One region of the Exiguobacterium sp. UBA5002 genome, then DNA from elsewhere that is predicted to be linked to it. Evidence: riboswitches for the same ligand, from Rfam matches in the RefSeq annotation. Region 1 holds a riboswitch; the other holds the start of a gene.
What was found. Region 1 has a riboswitch for S-adenosylmethionine ahead of B4C70_RS04205 (Na+/H+ antiporter NhaC family protein). Riboswitches for the same ligand answer to the same signal wherever they lie in the genome.
Positions count from the first base shown of each region.

Region 2: linked by a shared signal. The riboswitch ahead of B4C70_RS10195 (methionine ABC transporter ATP-binding protein) and the one ahead of B4C70_RS04205 (Na+/H+ antiporter NhaC family protein) in region 1 are both predicted to bind S-adenosylmethionine.

Region 1 is NZ_DGYQ01000019.1:14,366-24,411, forward strand. Features, by position in the region: gene B4C70_RS04195 (alpha/beta hydrolase) at 1-73, opposite strand, end outside; gene B4C70_RS04200 (metal ABC transporter solute-binding protein, Zn/Mn family) at 243-1,256, shown strand; SAM riboswitch class I at 1,325-1,429, shown strand; gene B4C70_RS04205 (Na+/H+ antiporter NhaC family protein) at 1,510-2,820, shown strand; gene B4C70_RS04210 (hypothetical protein) at 2,860-3,063, opposite strand; gene B4C70_RS04215 (aldo/keto reductase) at 3,223-4,035, shown strand; gene B4C70_RS04220 (hypothetical protein) at 4,161-4,622, opposite strand; gene B4C70_RS04225 (alanine/glycine:cation symporter family protein) at 4,709-6,154, opposite strand; gene B4C70_RS04230 (CoA-disulfide reductase) at 6,338-8,791, opposite strand; gene B4C70_RS04235 (YbjN domain-containing protein) at 8,993-9,520, shown strand; gene B4C70_RS04240 (hypothetical protein) at 9,672-10,046, shown strand, end outside.
Region 2 is NZ_DGYQ01000033.1:84,688-94,733, forward strand. Features, by position in the region: gene B4C70_RS10150 (acyl-CoA dehydrogenase family protein) at 1-1,723, shown strand, start outside; gene B4C70_RS10155 (DinB family protein) at 1,799-2,251, shown strand; gene B4C70_RS10160 (arsenate reductase family protein) at 2,286-2,648, shown strand; gene gcvH (glycine cleavage system protein GcvH) at 2,713-3,096, shown strand; gene B4C70_RS10170 (thioredoxin family protein) at 3,195-3,476, shown strand; gene B4C70_RS10175 (class I SAM-dependent methyltransferase) at 4,016-4,654, shown strand; gene B4C70_RS10180 (S-ribosylhomocysteine lyase) at 4,658-5,122, shown strand; gene B4C70_RS10185 (PLP-dependent cysteine synthase family protein) at 5,119-6,042, shown strand; gene B4C70_RS10190 (bifunctional cystathionine gamma-lyase/homocysteine desulfhydrase) at 6,035-7,201, shown strand; SAM riboswitch class I at 7,259-7,363, shown strand; gene B4C70_RS10195 (methionine ABC transporter ATP-binding protein) at 7,442-8,464, shown strand; gene B4C70_RS10200 (methionine ABC transporter permease) at 8,461-9,126, shown strand; gene B4C70_RS10205 (MetQ/NlpA family ABC transporter substrate-binding protein) at 9,159-9,992, shown strand.

The sequences.
Region 1 (10,046 bases):
AGATACTCGCTCCCGCTGCTGCCGTCGTCAATAACGCAGCTCCCCCCATTAGCCATGCAGTTTCACGTTTCACTTGATCACCTCCAAAAGACGTGCTAGTTTCTTCACTTTATTATCCTTCTACCCCGTTTTAAAAGAAGTCGAACGTCTCGGTATTCGTACTTGACGCTTCACCAGCGTTCCGCTATAGTGAGAAAGTCCAAATCGGAATAGTTACGTTTTAATAATGGAGGTATCATATAATGAAAAAAATCATTCCCGCTTTAACAGTCGCTTTCGCAAGTGCAAGTGTTCTCGCTGCTTGCGGTTCGAATACCGATTCATCGACTTCAGATAAAACCCAGACAGAAGTCTATGCATCAACGTTCGCGACGGCTGCTATTGCCCGCGAAATCGGAGGGGATCAAGTCAACGTCAAGATGATCGTCCCACCTGGAGCAGACCCCCACTCTTACGAGCCGACGTCAAAACAACTCACCGAGATTGCTAAGGGCGACTTGTTCCTCTTAACCGGTACGACGCTCGAGCCGTATTCGAAAAAAATCCAGGAGAGTCTAAAAGGCACGGATGTCCGCTTCGTCGAGACGAGTAAGGACGTCAACTTACTAGAATCGGATGCTACACTCCATGCACATGAAGAAGAGGGGCATAGTGAAGACGAACATGCCCACGAAGAAGAAGGGCACGATGATCACGCAACGGATAAACCTGCGCATGAAGAAGAAGGCCATGACCACGGAAAATACGATCCACACGTCTGGCTCGATCCTACCAACGCAAAAGCAATGGCACGTTCCATCACAGTCGCTCTATCAAAAGAAATACCAAAAGACAAAGCGACATTCGAGAAAAACTTAAAAGCGTTCGATCAGCAAGCTGACGCACTAGATAAAGAATTCAAACAAGCCGTCGCTGATGGATCGAAAAAAGAACTTCTCGTTACGCATGCCGCTTACGGTTACCTCGCAGAACGATATGGTTTCACGCAACTGCCGATCGCGGGAATTTCTCCTTCCGATGAACCGTCACAAAAGCAACTGGCTGCTTTAGTGAAAGAAGCACGGATGCATGATTTGAAATACGTCGCGTTCGAAGAAACGGTCTCACCTAAGGTCGCACGTGTCATTCAAAAAGAAATCGGAGCTGAATCCGTGACGATTCATAATCTAGAGTCCGTCACGAAAGCACAGCAAAACAGCTCTTATTTTAAATTGATGGAAGAAAACGTCCAGACGTTAAAACAAGCACTTCAGTAAAGTACAGTTGACACGCGTTACTCAATGCGGTACGGTAAGAAACGTGTTTTAAACAATTGAATGACTTCTTTTTATCGCGAGAAACGGAGGGACTGGCCCAATGATGTTTCGGCAGCGGACGATTTGATTCGTACTGTGCCAAATCCAGCAAGCGAAAGCTTGAGAGATAAGAAGAGCGTCTTTATTTCATAAAGACCTCCTTCTTTCTTGCGAAGGGGTCTTTTTTGTATCTTTGAGAAACGAGGTGTCAACAATGAATGAAACGATCATGCCTAACAAATGGGCACTGCTTCCCCTCGTCGTATTCCTGGTCCTCTTCATCGGAGCCGGGATCTTCTATGACGACTTTTACAAATTTCCGATCCTTATCGCCGCATTGATCGCTTTGATCTTTGCTGCAATCACGACGAAAGGATCCATCAATCAAACGGTCGAACGAATCGCAACGGGTGCCGGAAATCCTGATATCATGATCATGGTCTTCATCTTCTTATTAGCCGGTACGTTTTCTGGAACGGCAGAAGCAATCGGTGCCATCGATGCAACCGTCAATGCTGCTTTGACGTTCCTACCTCCGTCATTACTGATGAGTGGTCTGTTCATCATCGCTGCCTTCATCTCGATGGCAATGGGAACATCGACTGGAACGATTGCTGCACTCGCGCCGATCGCCTTCGGTATTCATGAAGCGACAGGCATCAACGTTGCGATCGCAGCAGCGTCAGTCGTTGGTGGATCGATGTTCGGCGATAACTTGTCGTTCATCTCGGATACGACGATTGCTGCCGTCCGTACCCAAAAAACGAACATGCGCGATAAGTTCCGGACGAACTTCATGATCGTCCTACCGGCTGCTATTTTGACGGTCATCCTACTCGCATTCGTTTCTGGTTCTGGTGACGTCGTCGAAGCAAAAGCATTTGAATTCTACAAGTTGATTCCATATCTTGCTGTCATCGTCCTTGCACTATTTGGCGTCAATGTCATTCTTGTCTTAATTGGTGGTACGTTACTCACCGGCATCATCGGTATGATTGATGGTAGTTTCGGCTTGAGTGGCTTCGTCCTCTCGATGTCAAAAGGAATGATGGGCATGGCGGAAATCTCCATTTTGACGCTCCTCATGGGTGGTCTCGTCAGCTTGATCACGTTCAACGGTGGAATCGTCTACTTGAAAGAGACGTTGACGCGCAAGATTTCTCAGCGTCGCGGTGCCGAATTCAGTATGGCAGCACTCGTCAGTGCGACGAATCTCGCAACGGCGAACAATACGATCTCGATTCTCGTCGCTGGACCACTGGCAGCTGAAATCGCTGATACGTATGAAGTCGATCGCAAGAAATCAGCGAGTATTCTCGATATCTTCTCTTGTGGGATTCAAGGTATCATTCCGTATGGGGCGCAACTCTTGATTGCAGCAGAATTGACGAAAACGGCTTCACCGGAACTGATTCCGTATCTGTTCTATCCGTTCCTGCTCTTCGTCTGTGGATCGATTGCCATCATCTTCGGTTTCCCACGTCCAAAGAAATCAGTTGCTCAACAAGAAAAAATCTCTTCTTAACAAACGACAGGTCCGATCGCTATGATCGGACCTGTTTCGTTATTTTTTCTGCTTCGCTTGTCGTTCTAAAATCAAATACGCGATTGCTGGAAGTGGAAACTGAACGAGTCCCGCGCCTCCCCATACCCACGGGTTACGTCCTGATTTTCGTACACTGAAAAATAGGCTAACTGCTTGCGTGACCAACAAGGCACTAATACTAAGCCAAGCTCCCTTTGATAGCTTTTTATTCTTTTGAGCCATCCTTTCTCCCCCTCTTTCTGACATACGGTCAGATGTGATGAATTCTCTTTTATTTTAACCCATTCTATTCCTCCATGAGCATGGAAACGGACGGTTTCGTTCGTTCGTGCTAAACTAAACGAGCAAATCTAAACTACGTTTTATGAGGAGGAGTAACACATGCAATACGCAAAACTTTCAAACGGTATTACGATTCCCCAAATTGGATTCGGTGTCTGGCAAGTAGACGAAGAGACAGAAGCACCCGCTGCTGTTGCTGAAGCATTACGTGTCGGTTATCGTCATATCGATACGGCTGCTGTCTACAAAAACGAGCGCGGTGTCGCAAAAGGAATCAAGGAAAGCGGCGTGAAACGTGAGGATCTCTTCTTAACGTCAAAAGTCTGGAACGATGATATTCGTGCCGGTCGGACGAAGGAAGCATTCGCAGAATCGCTCGAACGTCTCGAAACAGATTATCTTGACCTTTATCTCATCCACTGGCCGGTCGAAGGCTATATCGAAGCGTGGAAAGCAATGGTTGAACTGTATGAAGCAGGCAAGATCAAAGCGATCGGTGTCTCGAACTTCAAAGAACATCACCTCGATACATTGGCAGAAGAGGGCTTGATGGCACCAATGATCAACCAAGTCGAATTGCATCCACAATTGCCACAACACGAACTGCACGAATACTTGCAAGATCACAACATCCAAGTCGAAGCATGGAGTCCACTCATGCAAGGGAAATTCCTCGAAATCAACGATTTCAAGGAAATCGCAGAGAAGCATGGTAAGACACCTTCACAAGTCGTCTTGCGCTGGCACCTCGACAACGGTATCGTTGCTCTTCCAAAATCCGTCACACCAGAACGCATTGCAGAAAACTTCGACGTCTTTGATTTCCAACTCGATGCCGATGATCTTGAGAGAATTGATCGTCTGGCAACGGATGTCCGCCTCGGACCGGATCCAGACGAAATCGATTTTTAATCTAAAGGTTATCGTAAAAAAGAACGGCTTCCATGTGAAGACGTCTTGCTTCATCTGAACGACGAGAGACCCGTTTCCAGTCTACGACTTGGAAGCGGGTCTCTTTTTTTTATGATTTAAGCTGATCAGACATAATAAATCAAAATCGTATCTTCCGCTTCTTCTGCCTTTTGAAAATAGGCACGTAAATCGGCAAACTGTTCCCAGATATCCTCGAATTCGCCCGGTGTTCCGGCTTCATCATGAATCGAAGCGAGTGCCCGTTGATCAAAATTCCGCATCACCTCAGCCGAGATGATGAGGAGTGGCAAGGGCAGAATACCGACAATCGCCGCTTTCTCCTCATTGACGATCAACTCTTCGCCAACGATCGCTCGTCCCAGGTTGTAATGTGTGTCTTGATCAATATAGATATCGATTTGATTCATCAAATGATAGATGGTGTTCGTCTGTTCGAGGGCGAACAATTGTTCATGATCGGGTTGTGTCTCATGAATGAATAAAATCCAGTCCATGATGATGTGGGGATCGTTTCCGAACGACTCCCAGACCGCATCCGTGACGCGGACGAAATGTACGTTTTCCATTCTCCCCCTCCCTTCTGTACTCTGTATTCCCTTTTTAAATTCGTTCTATACAAAAAAAGAGCCAGATTTCTCTGACTCCCTTTTCCTTAAATTGCTTTTTCGTCTTTTTCTGATTCTTGCCATGCTTCAAGCGCATCTTTCCCCGGCAAGTTCGGAATCGAGTCCGCATAGAATCGTGGCTCTTTTCCAGCTTTTCGTTGCCCGACATAATCTTCGAGCGCTAGTTTCGCGATTTTCGAGAGACGGAAGATCGCATACAAGTTAACGATCGCCATCAGTCCCATGAAGATATCTGCCAACGCCCACACGAGGTTCGCCGATTCAACGAGTGAACCGAAGACGATCATGACGAGAACGAGTACACGATACGCCATCAAGACTTGTTTATTTTCACGGATGAAGTTGATATTCGATTCACCGTAGTAGTAGTTTCCGACGACAGAACTAAAAGCAAAGAGGAAAATCGCGACGACCATGAATCCTGTCGCGAGTGATCCCACTTGTGATGCGAGCGCACCTTGCGCTAAGTCGATCCCAGCTACCGGTTGACCACTAGCATCCTTTGTTGCCACTCCACTGACGAGAACGATCATCGCTGTCGCCGAACAGACCATCAACGTATCAACGAAGACCGCAAACGATTGAATCAACCCTTGTTTGACCGGGTGAGAGACTTCCGCTGTTGCCGCTGCGTTCGGTGCTGAACCCATACCGGCTTCGTTCGAGAACAAACCGCGACGAATACCATTCAGAACGGCCGCCCCGATTGCTCCCCCTGCTAACGTCTTAAACTCGAATAACCCTTCTTGGAAGATCAATTTAAAAATACTTGGCAGTACTTCAAGATTCGTCGCCATGATATAGAGCGCGATCAGGATATAACCACCGGCCATGATCGGTACGAGGAAAGACGCGACGGTTGCGATACTACGGACGCCACCAAAGATGACAAGTGCCGTCAGCACGACTAGTCCGACCGTAATCCATGTCTTATCAAAGCCGTATTGATTTTGAAGTGAAAGCGAGATCGTATTCGATTGAACGGAATTGAAGACAAATCCGAATGAGATCGTAATCAAGATACTGAATAAAATCCCTAACCAACGTTGACCGAGTGCTTTTTCCATATAATAGGCAGGGCCCCCACGCCATGCCTTATTGTCCCGCACCTTGTAGATCTGCGCGAGTGTACTCTCGACGAATGCCGATGCCGAGCCGATCAAGGCAATCAACCACATCCAGAAGACCGCTCCTGGTCCACCAAGTGCGATCGCTGTTGCGACACCCGCGATATTACCAGTACCGACACGTGCTGCCGTACTGATCGCAAATGCTTGGAATGGCGACACGCCGTCTTTCCCTTTATCCGTTCCTTGGAACAGTAAGCGTAACATCTCCGGTATCATCCGGAATTGAACGAACCGCATCCGGAATGTAAAATAAATCCCTAATCCGACGAGTAAGATGATCAGTACGTTCGTCCATAAGTAGTCACTGATTCTACTGACTACATCCATTACCTGCTTCTCCATCCGATTCCCTCCACTTCCACCACATAGTTTCTCTTTTTTAGATGTAAACTTTTTTCACATGTGAATTATCATACGCAATTTTTTTTGAAAAATCAAACTCATCTATACCTTAGGGCGCAAAAAACGTGTCAAACCTCACATCAGATGTCAGGTTTGACACGTTCATTTAAACAGGTTTTTAGATTAGATGAACAGATTCAGATTGGCACCATCCGTTGCACCAAGGTAACTGGCGACGCCACCATAATCGATATCATCCAGTAATTCCTCTTTCTTGATGCCCATGATATCCATCGACATCGTGCAGGCGATCATTCGGACACCAGCAGCTTGTGCTTTTGCCATCATCGTCTCGAGTGCATCGACTTGTTTGTCCTTCATGACTTTTTTCATCATTTTTTGACCGGCGCCTGCCATGTTCATGTTCGAGAGCGGCAGCTCCCCGGCATGTTTCGGCATCATCATGCCCATCATCCGTTCGATTCCTGCTTTCTCAACTGCCGGTGCGTCTGGTTTTCGAATGATGTTCAAGCCCCAGAACGTAAAGAACATCGTCACTTGTTTTCCCATCGCTTGTGCACCTTGCGCAATGACGAAAGAAGCAAGTGCTTTATCAAGATCACCACTGAAGACGACCATCGTCGCATCATCTGCCGGATTGACTTGAACCGGCGCTGCAGCTGGTGTCTCCCCTTGCCCTTTTTCAAGCAAGACCTCGACGACCCCTTGATTCATCTCCGCTGAATGGACCGTGTGACCTAGTTTTTTCGCCCATGCTTGAACGTCCGGTAAGAATCCCGGATCCGACGCTTTGACAAAAATTTGCTCGCCATCCGTCATCTGGTCGATTTTTGTTTTTAACTCTAAAATTGGACCCGGGCACTGTAAGCCGCACGTATCGAGCAACATCACTTGTGCCGGTGCAGCCTTCGTTTTTGGTTCACGTTTCGTTAACGTCACAGCAGTCTCCTCCTCCGCTTGGCTTCGTGCCTTTTGATCTCGATGCACGACCGACCATGTTTTGTAGCCGCCGCTTAAGTTTTTGACATCATAACCGTGTTGTTGCAACAATTGACTCGCAACATATCCACGTAATCCGACTTGGCATGTCACATAGATCGTTTGATCCTTCGGCAGATCATCTAACTTCTCACGTAACGTCGGTAACGAGATGTTGACCGATCCCGGAATCGCACCTAACTCGTTTTCCGATGGTTCACGGACATCGAGTAACAAACCACCGTTGGCGACGATCGCATCGATTTCGTGCCAATGAACGTTCGTACTGTCACCTAAGACGATATTTGACGCGATATATCCTGCCATGTTAACCGGATCTTTTGCTGAACTATACGGTGGTGCATATGATAGTTCAAGATCTGGTAAATCAAGCACTGTCAAGCCGCCTTTAATCGCTGTCGCGAGGACATCGATTCGTTTCTCGACACCTGTCATACCGATTGCCTGTGCACCATAAATCGTTCCTTCAATTGGATCAAATAACAGCTTCATCGAAATGGGACTCGCCCCTGGATAGTAACCCGCATGGGATCCCGGATGGAGGTGAATCGCTTCATAACGCATACCGAGCTGACGCAATCGTTTTTCGTTGTTACCGGTAGAAGCGACTGTCAAATCGAAGACTTTCGCTACTGCTGTACCGAGCGTTCCACTGTACCGGACATCGCGCCCGGCAATGATGTCGGCGACGAGGCGCCCTTGACGGTTCGCAGGCCATGCGAGCGGTACATGTGTCGCTTCCTTCGTGATAAAATCCTTAACTTCGATCGCGTCACCAATCGCAAAGATCGACGGATCGGATGTCCGCAGTTGATTGTCGACTTGAATCGTCTGTTTGATTCCAAGCGTTAAACCAGCATCTGCTGCGAGCGTGCTCTCCGGTGCGACACCGATTGATAAGATGTTCATCTCTGTCTCAATCACGCGTCCACTTGTCAAGACGACACGACGACCTGCTTCTTCAAAACGAGCGACGCCATCTTCTAGAATCAGCTCGACGCCTTTTGCCCGAAGATGTTCATGAACGATCGCTGCCATTTCCGGGTCGATCGGAGCCATGACTTGGTTTGCCATTTCAACGAGGGTAACGTGTGCCCCACGTTCGACAAGATTTTCTGCCATCTCGAGACCGATGAATCCTCCACCGATGACGACTGCCCGTTCCGGACGTGTCGTATCGACGTATTCTCGCATCCGGTCCGTATCCGGAATGTTCCGTAACGTAAAGACATTTGTTGCATCACTCAGTCCTTTAATGTTCGGACGAATTGGTTTTGCACCTGGAGAAAGAATCAGATGATCGTACGATTCATCGTATTCTTCACCTGTGTCAACGTTACGGATCGTGACAGTCTTCGCTTCACGGTTGATCCGAATCGCTTCCGACAAGTTACGGACGTCTAAATTAAATCGTGCATGCATCCCCTCTGGCGTTTGGACAAGTAATTTATTGCGATCTTTAATGACATCTCCAATATAGTAAGGCAGTCCGCAGTTCGCGAACGAGATCTCTTTTCCGCGCTCGAGCAAAATGATTTCTGCCGTTTCGTCAATCCGGCGTAGTCGTGCCGCTGCCGTTGCGCCACCTGCGACGCCACCTACGATGATCGTTTTCATCTAAATGATTCCTCCTTGAAGTACTATCTGCCACTCAATATACCCTGTCAGGTATGTATTTTCAAGTCAGTTGCTTGCGGCTTCACAGATATGACATATCCCATTCGTTTTGTATTTTCTTCCTATCTGAACGGACATTAGTTGCATTTCCTTCTGAAATGCTTGAAACTAAATCTATAGTATATAAAGGGGGATTTTGCAATGGACCAGGAACGTAACTCGAACGAATCAAACGAGAACAATAAAGTGACACCGATTCACCAAGATCGTCAACCCGAAACAAACGAACAAGGAATCGCGCCGCAACAGCAACAACACTTGGAAGCTTTCCAAGCTTTCCTCGTCGAAAAAGGCATTCCAATGGAAGCGCGTGAGAATGAGACACACGTCTTCTTCATGACACAAGAAAAAACACCTGCTGGAGCAGAACCGATGATGATGATCGTCTTCAGTAAGACGACGACAGATGTTGAATTGTTCGCTCGTACAGTGACACACGTACCAGATGGTGTCGAGGATCTTCCGATTCTTAATGCCATTAACGATTTCAACCAAGAGTTCAAATACTTCCGCGTCGTTCTCGATAGCGACCGTGATGTCACGATCGCATCGACAATTGATCTGGATCACGGCTTCAATCCAGCAGCGATCTTCGGACATTCTGTCATGATGTTCCAAGCATCGGACGAAGTCTATACGTATTTGACAAAACTGTATGAACAGTTCTGATTTTTGATTTTGGACGGCTTTGGATTCTTATTCCAAAGCCGTTTTTTATTTAAAGTTCAATTAAAAATATGAATTATTCTCCTTACGTTCAGATTTCTGAAAACAACTACATGATAGAAACTTCTTATCACTTTTGTAGGAGGTCACGATTATGAAAAAGCGCATAAAACTAGCTTCGATCTTTATGTTAGCTGGCATCTTAGCTGCCTGCGGTTCGAACGAAACCGATACGACTGTACCGAAAAAAGAGCAGTCGACAGAAACGAAATCAGCGGATGCTGGAATCGCTGCAACGACATTGATAGATGAATTGACGATCTACAGCTCGATCAAAGCAGAACTCGACAAAGCGAAAGACGGACAAGCAATGGATTGGAAGATGGTCAAGACGAGTTATGAAGCAAAACTAAAAGGTGGTGTCAAAACGGTAGCACCAGAAATCGACCAAGTCATTCAATCCGCTTTAATAGATGTTGAAGCGAAGAATCTCGATCAGAACATCGCACGTCAACTCGTCGATAAAGGT
Region 2 (10,046 bases), on a different contig from region 1:
AGAACGTCTCTTCACACCAGAGGATTTCTCGGAAGAACACAAAATGGTCGGTGACATGACAGCGAAGTTCGTCGAAGATCGTGTCGTTCCTGTCCTTGACCGAATCGAAAAACACGAGTTCGAATTATCAGTCGGTCTCCTCCGTGAAGCAGGCGAATTAGGTCTACTCGGTGCAGACGTTCCGGAAGCATACGGCGGCTATCAGATGGATAAGATTTCGTCTTCAATCATTACGGAAAAGTTCGCACGTGGTCGTTCATTCGCCCTCAGCTACGGCGCACACGTCGGAATCGGTTCGTTGCCAATCGTCTTCTTCGGTAACGAAGAGCAAAAGCAGAAATACTTGCCGAAACTCGCTTCAGGGGAGTGGATCGCTTCTTATGCATTGACGGAGCCAGGCTCTGGTTCGGATGCCCTCGGTGCCAAAACGACAGCTGTCTTGAATGAAGCAGGGACACACTATATCCTGAACGGTGAAAAACAATGGATCACGAACGCTGGTTTTGCAAGCTTGTTCGTCGTCTACGCAAAAATCGACGGTGACAAGTTCACAGCCTTCCTCGTCGAAGGATCGTATCCAGGCGTCTCGACAGGCGTCGAGGAACAGAAGATGGGGATCAAAGGGTCATCGACACGGACATTGATCTTACAAGATGCAGAAGTACCAGTCGATAACGTCCTCGGTGAGATCGGACGCGGCCACGTCATCGCCTTCAATATCTTGAACGTCGGTCGTTACAAACTCGCTGTCGGTGCTGTCGGTTCTTCAAAACGAGCAATTGATCTCGCAGTCCAGTACTCGAATGAACGTAAGCAGTTCAAAACACCAATCAGCTCGTTCCCATTGATTCAAGAAAAACTCGCGACGATGGCAGCACAGACGTATGCGATGGAAAGCTCAGTCTACCGGACGGGTGGTTTGTTCCAAGATAGCCTTGATCAGCTGTCGGAAGAAGAGAGCAAAGACGGTAAGAAAATCGCCGATGCCATCGCGGAGTATGCGATTGAATGCTCGATGAACAAAGTCTTTGCTTCGGAAACATTTGATTATGTCATCGATGAAGCGGTTCAGATTCACGGTGGTTACGGCTTCATGGCAGAATATGAAGTCGAGAACATGTACCGCGATTCACGGATCAACCGGATCTTCGAAGGAACGAACGAGATCAACCGTCTTCTCGTTCCAGGAACGTTGCTGAAGAAAGCGATGAAAGGCGAGTTGCCGTTGCTTGCGGAAGCACAGCGTCTGCAACAAGAAGTGATGAGCTTCATGCCGACAGAAATCGGAACAGCACCACTTGATCGCGAACGCCACTTACTCGCGATGATGAAGAAGATCTTCTTGTTGACTGCCGGAACAGCGGTCCAGAAATACCAGGACAAACTCCAAAGCGAGCAAGAGATTTTAGCGAATACAGCTGACATCATGAGTGCGATCTATGCGCTGGAGTCAGCAATCGTCCGGACGGACAAAGCGATTGCCGACAAAGGAATCGAGAAGAGCGAACTGAAAGTCCGTTACACGGAAGTCTTCGCACAACAAGCGTTCGAAGCTGTCGAGCGTGATGCGAAAGAGACACTCTACGCGGCAGCAAGCGGCGACGAACTCCGGATGTTGCTCTCGGCACTCAAAAAATTCAGCCGTTACCAGCCGATCAACGTCATCGGTACGAAACGCGACATCGCAAAACGCCTCATCGAGTCAAACAAATATACGGTCTAAGTCAGGTTTACCGCTTCGTCTTTGCAGGGAAAATCTCTGTAAAGGCGAAGTTTTTGGTTGGAGGAGGAAAACGAGATGCGCCCAGAATTGGTTGAACTGCAATTTGCGATTGCCTACTATCAATCCCTTGAACGTTTGTCGCCGGAAGAATGGGATCTGCCGCTTGCCCTTAACAAGTGGACTGTCCTTGATTGCGTCAGCCACCTCTATTTATGGGACCGGTTTTATTACGATCATGCCATCTCGAAGTTACCGGATGAACCGCTGACACTGGTCGAGACGGATTTTGATCAGTTCAATCGACTGGCGGTCGAATATGCGCATCATATCGATCCGCTTGCTTTGTTAAAAAAAGCGATCAGCGTCCGGCGTGATATCGTCGATCACCTCAATCGTCTGTCTGATGAGCAATTTGCGGCGACCTATGAGAATTTCCGACCGCAAGAATTCGTCGAATCGTTCGTTGCCCATGACGCCCATCATCAAGATCAGATCGACGGGGCGCTCGCACGCTTGAAGCAGAAGTGATCCATCTGCTACTCTTGAAGGTGAGGTGATGAACATGACAACAACAGTCACGATGTACGGCTACCCGAAATGTAGTACGTGCGTCAAAGCGAAAAAAGCACTCGAACAACACGGTGTCGAAGTCGATTACAAACATATCGTCGAGGAGACACCATCAGCAACGACGATCCAGGAACTTCATCAAAAGAGTGGAGAGCCACTGAAGAAATTCTTCAACACGAGCGGTCAATCATACCGTTCGCAAGGCATCAAGGACAAACTCCCTGAGTTATCAGAAGACGAGCAATACAAGTTGCTCGCAAGTGACGGCATGTTGTTGAAGCGTCCGATTGTCACAGACGGGAAAGACGTCACGATTGGCTTTAAAGAAGAAATGTATCAAGGAAAATGGTATTAAGTTCAGAGTCGATTTTGGTATACTGAACACGTTAGTCCAAATTAGTCCACAGGGGGAATCGGAAATGAGTAAAGTAAAAGACAACTTACGCTATTCGGAAGAACATGAATGGGTCGAAGTATCAGGAAACAAGGCGCGTATCGGAATCACGGATTTCGCGCAACACGAACTCGGGGATATCGTCTTCGTCGAATTGCCTGAAGTCGGGGATACGATCTCAGCAAACGAGCCATTCGGTTCAGTCGAGTCGGTCAAGACAGTCTCGGAATTATACGCACCGATCTCTGGTAAAGTCGTTGCCATCAACGAAAACCTTTCGGATTCCCCAGAACTCGTCAACGAGTCACCATTCGAAGGCGCTTGGATGGTCGACATCGAAATCGAAGATGCTTCACAAGTCGAAGCATTGATGGATGCTGCAGCATACAAATCGATGATCAACGAGTAATACTTAACGAAAAGAGAGTGAACGAGGCGCTTGCGTTTCGTCCGCTCTCTTTTTTTTGTATACTGACGACAGATACCACGAAGAAAGGAGCGACCCCGATGCAAGAAGTCACGACCGTCCCAGAAAACGGGCTATTGTATGTCTATGCACCGATGTGCGGGACATGCGCCATCGCGGAACGTATGCTCGATATCGTCGAAGCGACGGAATCAGGTCAATCGATTCAGAAGGCGAACGGGAATTTCATTCCGGATTTCTTAGAAGAAGCCCGTGTCATGAGTGTTCCTGCGTTGTTGCGAATTGAAGAAAACCAAGTCGTAGAGCGACTTTATGCTTTCCAGTCTGTCCAAAACGTCTTTGCTTTCTGTCAAGAACGGTAAGAAAAGTCCGATTGGATTTTTCTTTTTGTTAAATTGTCGGAATATTTACAATAATCCGTTGACAACGCAGAAATATGAATGGTATATTCATAACAACTTCTAGAAATGCATTATAGGAAGTCTAGCAGAGATGATCGTTCAATACGATTCAAGTCCTGAACCCTTTCTCCCATCCTAAGCCGGTGTATTGTTTCCCCTTAAGTCGTCCCCCAAAGACGAAGCGGTGCAATGAACGGGTGGTGGATCGAAAGGACCGATCAGGAAGTGAACGTAAGCTGGCGATCATGTCGAACAGGCGCCGTCCTCCACGCGGAAGAGCGAACAATTCCGAATGGAGCTGGGTTTTCCTTCGTAGCATTTCTAACCACATTATTCGTGTTGTCGGTTCGCCGGCAACGCCTTTTTTTGTTTTCTGGAAGTTTTTTCGAGCCGGTCGCTTGCCAGGATAGAATCTCCTTGCTACAATGCGAATAAGGAAAATTACTTTAATTCATATCCGATTACTCGGAATTAACTGGTGAGATGGAGGACGACAAGGCATGACAGTACGTTTTATGGATGTTTTCACAGAATGGGCATCAACGTATGACGAGACAGTAACCGGACATGATCCGGAGTATAAAGAGGTTTTTCGTCGATACGATGAGATTTTGGATACAGTAGCGGATAAAGCGCAGTCGCCGGTCATTGAATTCGGAGCAGGCACAGGGAACCTGACACAACGTCTTCTGGCACGTCACGACGCCGTACTCGCCGTCGAACCAAGTCCGGAGATGCGGGCAATCCTGACGGAAAAGATTCCGTCACTTGATGTACAAGACGGTCACTTCCTCTCGTTCGAGGCGAAGGAAGCACGCAGTTTTGTTTCGACGTATGCGTTTCATCATCTAACAGATGAGGAAAAGGGAGAAGCAATCGAACTGATGGCATCACATTTACCGGCAGACGGAAAAATCGTCTACGCGGATACGATGTTCGTCTCAGAAGAAGCACGCCAGCAAACGATCCGTGAAGCACGTGCTCAAGGGTTCGACGCGTTAGTGGAAGATCTCGAACGCGAATTCTACCCGTTGATTCCAGTCATGGAAGAATTGTTTACATCACGCGGGTTCACTGTTAAATTTATACAATACAATCACTTCGTCTGGCTCGTAGAAGCCGAGAAAATGGGGGAATAAATCATGGCACTTCAAAAAATGAACGTCGAAAGCTTTAACCTGGATCATACGAAAGTCAAAGCACCTTATATCCGCGTCGCGGGTTATAAAGAAGGTAAAGTCGACCAAGTCGTCAAATACGATATCCGTTTCACGCAACCAAACGTTGAGCAAATGCCGATGCGTGCGATGCACACACTCGAGCACTTACTTGCTGAGAACATCCGCAACTACTCGGATGATGTCATCGATGTCTCGCCGATGGGATGCCAAACAGGTTTCTACATGGCGATGATGAACTTCGACTCGGTCGAAAAAATGAGCGAACTCGTTGAGAAGACGTTGAAAGACGTCCTTGCAGCAGAAGAGATTCCAGCGCAAAACGAAGTCCAATGTGGATTTGCGAGCGCACATGACCTCAAAGGAGCGAAGCACTATGCCGAGAAAATGCTTGCCGGTCGTGATGAATGGGACATCGTCTTCGGATGATCGCGAACAACGTCCGCGACCTCGTCGGAAACACACCACTCTACGAGATCACTTCATTCGATTTGCCTGCTGGTACGCGCATTTTGGCGAAGCTCGAATGGATGAACCCTGGGGGCAGCGTCAAAGACCGCCTTGGCATTCAACTCGTTGATGCAGCGATCGAAAACGGACATGTGACACCAGGCGGTACGATCATTGAGCCGACAGCCGGGAATACCGGCATCGGCTTGGCGCTCGCCGCTAAAAAATACAATCTTCAAGTCATCTGTGTCGTTCCGGAAAAATTCAGTCAGGAAAAACAGACGTTGATGCGGGCACTCGGCGCAACCGTCGTCAACACGCCGACTGAACTCGATATGCAAGGGGCTATCGACCGGGCAAAAGAACTCGGTCAGGAAATTCCGAACAGTTACGTTCCGTTACAATTCGAAAACGAAGAGAACCCAGTCACGTATCAGCGGACACTCGGTCCTGAGCTGATTGCGGACTTGCCGCACATCGACTGGTTCGTTGCCGGTTGTGGTTCAGGTGGTACGTTCGCCGGAACAGCGGACTTCTTAAAACAACGTCTCGGTACAAAAGCAGCGATCGTCGAACCGGAAGGCTCCGTCTTAAATGGTGGTCCAGCCGGTCCGCATAAGACAGAAGGCATTGGAACAGCGAAATGGCCAAGTCTCGTTCCGCGTGAACTCGTCGACGAGATTCATACGATTTCTGACCGCGATGCATTTGACGCGGTTCATACACTCGCTGCTCGCGAAGGATTACTCGTCGGTAGTTCAGCAGGTGCAGCGCTCGTTGCTGCGCTTGATATCGCGAAGCGTCACCCCGGCAGTACGATCGTCACCGTCTTCGCAGACAGTGCCGAACGCTACTTAAGCCAACAAATCTTTGAAAAGGTGGACGAAACTCATGCGTAAGAAGACAGCATTGATTCATGGAGGAACAGGTGTCGACCGGGCAACAGGAGCCGTCACACCTCCGATCTATCAAACAAGCACATACAAGCAGGATAAAATCGGTCAACTCAAGGACGGATACGAATACTCACGGACAGCGAACCCAACACGGACGAGCATCGAACGATTGATTGCGGATCTCGAGGGCGGCGCACGTGGTTTTGCCTTCGGTTCTGGGATGGCAGCGATCCATGCCGTCTTCCACTTGCTTGAGTCTGGCGACCACATCGTCATGACGGATGACGTCTACGGTGGTACGTTCCGCTTGATGCAACGCGTCTTACCAAAGTTCAACATCCAAGTGACATTCGTCGATACGACGGACCTTGCAGCGACGGAAGCAGCGATCCAAGACAACACGAAGATCGTCTACGTCGAAACACCGACGAACCCGTTGTTGAAAGTAACGGACATCGCAGCCATCGCAACGATTGCCAAACGTCACGATCTTAAACTCGTCGTCGACAACACGTTCGCGACTCCATATCATCAACAACCACTCGCGCTTGGTGCAGACATCGTCTTGCACAGTGCAACAAAATACATCGGCGGACACTCGGACGTCGTCGCTGGACTTGTCGTCGTCAAAGATGATGCGCTCGGCGAAGAGCTTCACTTCATCCAAAACTCGACAGGCGGCGTACTTGGACCGCAAGACAGCTTCTTGCTCGTCCGTGGTCTTCGTACACTCGGTATCCGGATGGATGCGATCGAAGAGACAGCCCATGATCTCGTTGCGTTCCTGCAAGCGCAAGACATCGTCTCGAACATCTTCTATCCAGGACTTGCATCGCATCCTGGTCACGACATCCAAGCGAAACAAGCGACTGGATTCGGTGGGATGATCAGCTTTGATGTCGGTTCAGCAGCGAACGCAGAAAAACTCGTCGAGGCGACACACTTCTTCACACTCGCTGAGAGTCTTGGTGCCGTCGAGAGTCTGATTTCCGTTCCTGCACGGATGACGCACGCGTCGATCCCAGCAGAACGTCGGGCAGAACTTGGCATCACGGACGGTCTCGTTCGGATTTCAGTTGGACTTGAGGACGCGGAAGATTTGAAAGAAGACTTAACACGTGCTTTCACGTTCCTCGAAAAAGTTTCTGAAAAAACTGTTTGACAACAAAAATAACCCCTGCTAATATTCAGAATATATTCTACAAACTTAATACCGAAACTCTTATCGAGAGTGGTGGAGGGACTGGCCCGATGAAACCCGGCAACCGCGGATCTAATCCGAAGTGGTGCTAATTCCAGCAGACAAAAGTCTGGGAGATGAGAGCAAATGGTTTTGTGTACTGAAAAGTGCGCGCGTTTGCTCTAAAACGCGCGCACTTTTTTTATTTTAGGAGGGACAGTTGTGATTCGTTTACAAGACGTAGGAAAGATTTATCGCTCAAAGCGCGGAGCGGTCGAAGCTGTCGCGAATGTCGATCTGACAATCGAACGCGGTGAAATTTTTGGAATAATCGGTTATTCCGGAGCAGGGAAATCGACCTTGATCCGATTGCTGAATATGCTTGAAGCACCAACGAGTGGTTCGATCCAAATCGATGGTGTTGAGATGACATCACTAAAACCAAAGGAATTACGAGGCGTCCGTAAGAATGTCTCGATGGTCTTCCAACATTTCAACTTACTATGGTCACGGACGGTTGAAGAGAACATCATGTTCCCACTCGAGCTCGGTGGCTTCCCGAAAGCACACCGCAAGGAACGGGTAGCGGAACTGATCCAACTCGTTGGTTTAGACGGACGTGAAAAAGCCTATCCGTCGCAATTATCCGGTGGTCAAAAGCAACGTGTCGGTATCGCTCGGGCACTGGCATCGAACCCGGACGTTCTCTTATGTGACGAGGCAACAAGTGCACTCGATCCGAAGACGACGGACTCAATCCTTGAGTTACTCGTTGACATCAATGAAAAACTGAAACTGACGATCGTCTTGATCACACACGAGATGCACGTCATTCAAAAAATCTGTCACCGGGTCGCCGTCATGGAAGCCGGTAAAATCGTCGAGCAAGGACCGGTCGCAGAGGTCTTCCGTCATCCGAAGCAAGCGATGACGAAGGAGTTCGTCAAACAATTGACGTCGCCTTCGGAAAACGAGTTGACGTTCGCGAAACTACGCGAACGGTACCCAACCGGAAAAATCGTTCAGTTGACGTTCGTCGGATCAACAGCGGAAAGCCCGATCCTCGCGGAAGTCATGAAGGATTCACCGGTCCTGTTCAACATCATCGGCGGAAACGTCGGTCAATCACAGGAAGGGGCACTCGGTACACTGTTCATTCAGTTGATCGGGGAAACAGAAGCAACACAAGCGGTCATCACGAAGCTTCAAGCCAGTGATGTTGAAGTGGAGGTGGATCACCGATGATTTCATTCTTTGACAACCTAGATTGGGACATGGTGTGGGAAGCGACAGGCAGTACCGTCTATATGACGGCAATCGCTGGGGTTTCGACATTCGTTCTCGGTTTGATCATTGGTTTACTATTGTATGCGACAAACGAAGAGTTATTGTTCAAGAATCGGGCGTTCTATTCAGTGTTGAGCTTGATCGTCAACGTCTTCCGTTCGATTCCGTTCATCATCTTACTGATCTTATTGATTCCATTTACGACAGCGATCGTCGGTTCGTTCCTCGGACCAACGGCAGCATTACCGGCACTGATTTTCGGTGCTGCACCATTTTACGGTCGGATGGTTGAACTCGCGTTACGTGAAGTCGATAAAGGTGTCATCGAGGCAGCTGAATCGATGGGGGCGACGAAGTTCCAAATCATCTATAAAGTCTTAATCCCGGAAGCGTTGCCTGCCATCGTTTCTGGTATCACGGTCACACTCGTCTCACTTGTCGGTTATACGGCAATGGCCGGAGTAGTCGGCGGAGGTGGACTTGGGGACATGGCCTTCATCGAAGGATTCCAGCGTTCTCAAAACGATGTCATCGTCATTGCGACACTCTTAATCTTAGCGATCGTCTTCGTCATCCAAATCATTGGTGATTTGCTGATCCGTGCGATCGATAAACGTTAATTCGAAACTTAATCATATTGGAGGAATCATTCATGAAAACTTGGAAAAAATTCGTAGGTACTGCTGCTGTATCCGTCTTAGCTATTAGTCTTGCTGCATGTGGCGAAAAATCATCAGGATCAGACAGCGACGACAAAACACTTGTCATCGGTGCTTCAAACGTACCGCACGCTGAGATTCTTCAGCACGTTAAAAAAGAATATGAAGCAAAAGGTTACAAGCTTGAAATCAAGAAGTTCCAAGATTACGTACTTCCGAACAAAGCGCTCGCTTCAAAAGAAATCGATGCGAACTACTTCCAGCACGTACCGTATCTTGAGCAACAAGAGAAAGAAAACAAATCGTATAAGTTCGCGAACGCAGGTGGCGTCCATGTTGAACCACTCGGTATCTACTCGAAGAAATACAAGTCACTCGATAAGTTGCCAAACGGTGCAACGATCTTAACGAGCTCAAACGTCGCGGAACGCGGTCGTGTCTTGACGTTCCTTCAAAACGAAGGGTTGATCAAACTCAAAGACGGTAAAACGACAGATGCACAACTCGGCGATATCGCGGAGAACCCGAAGAAACTTAAGTTCAAAACGAACATCGAAGCATCGCTTCTTCCGCAAGCTTACAAAAACAATGAAGGCGACGCCGTCCTCATCAACACGAACTATGCGATCGATAACGGTCTGAACCCGTTAAAAGACGCGATCGCATCAGAAGATGAGTCTTCACCATACGTCAACATCATCGTCACACGTGATGGCGATGAAAAAGACAAGCGTGTCACAACACTTCTTGACGTGCTGCACGAAAAGAAAAATCAAGATTGGATCCTCGACAAGTACAAAGGTGCGGTCGTTCCAGTCAGCAAATAAGTTCACCGAAGCCGGCATCCTTCCTATATAATGGAAGGATGCTTTTCATTTGTC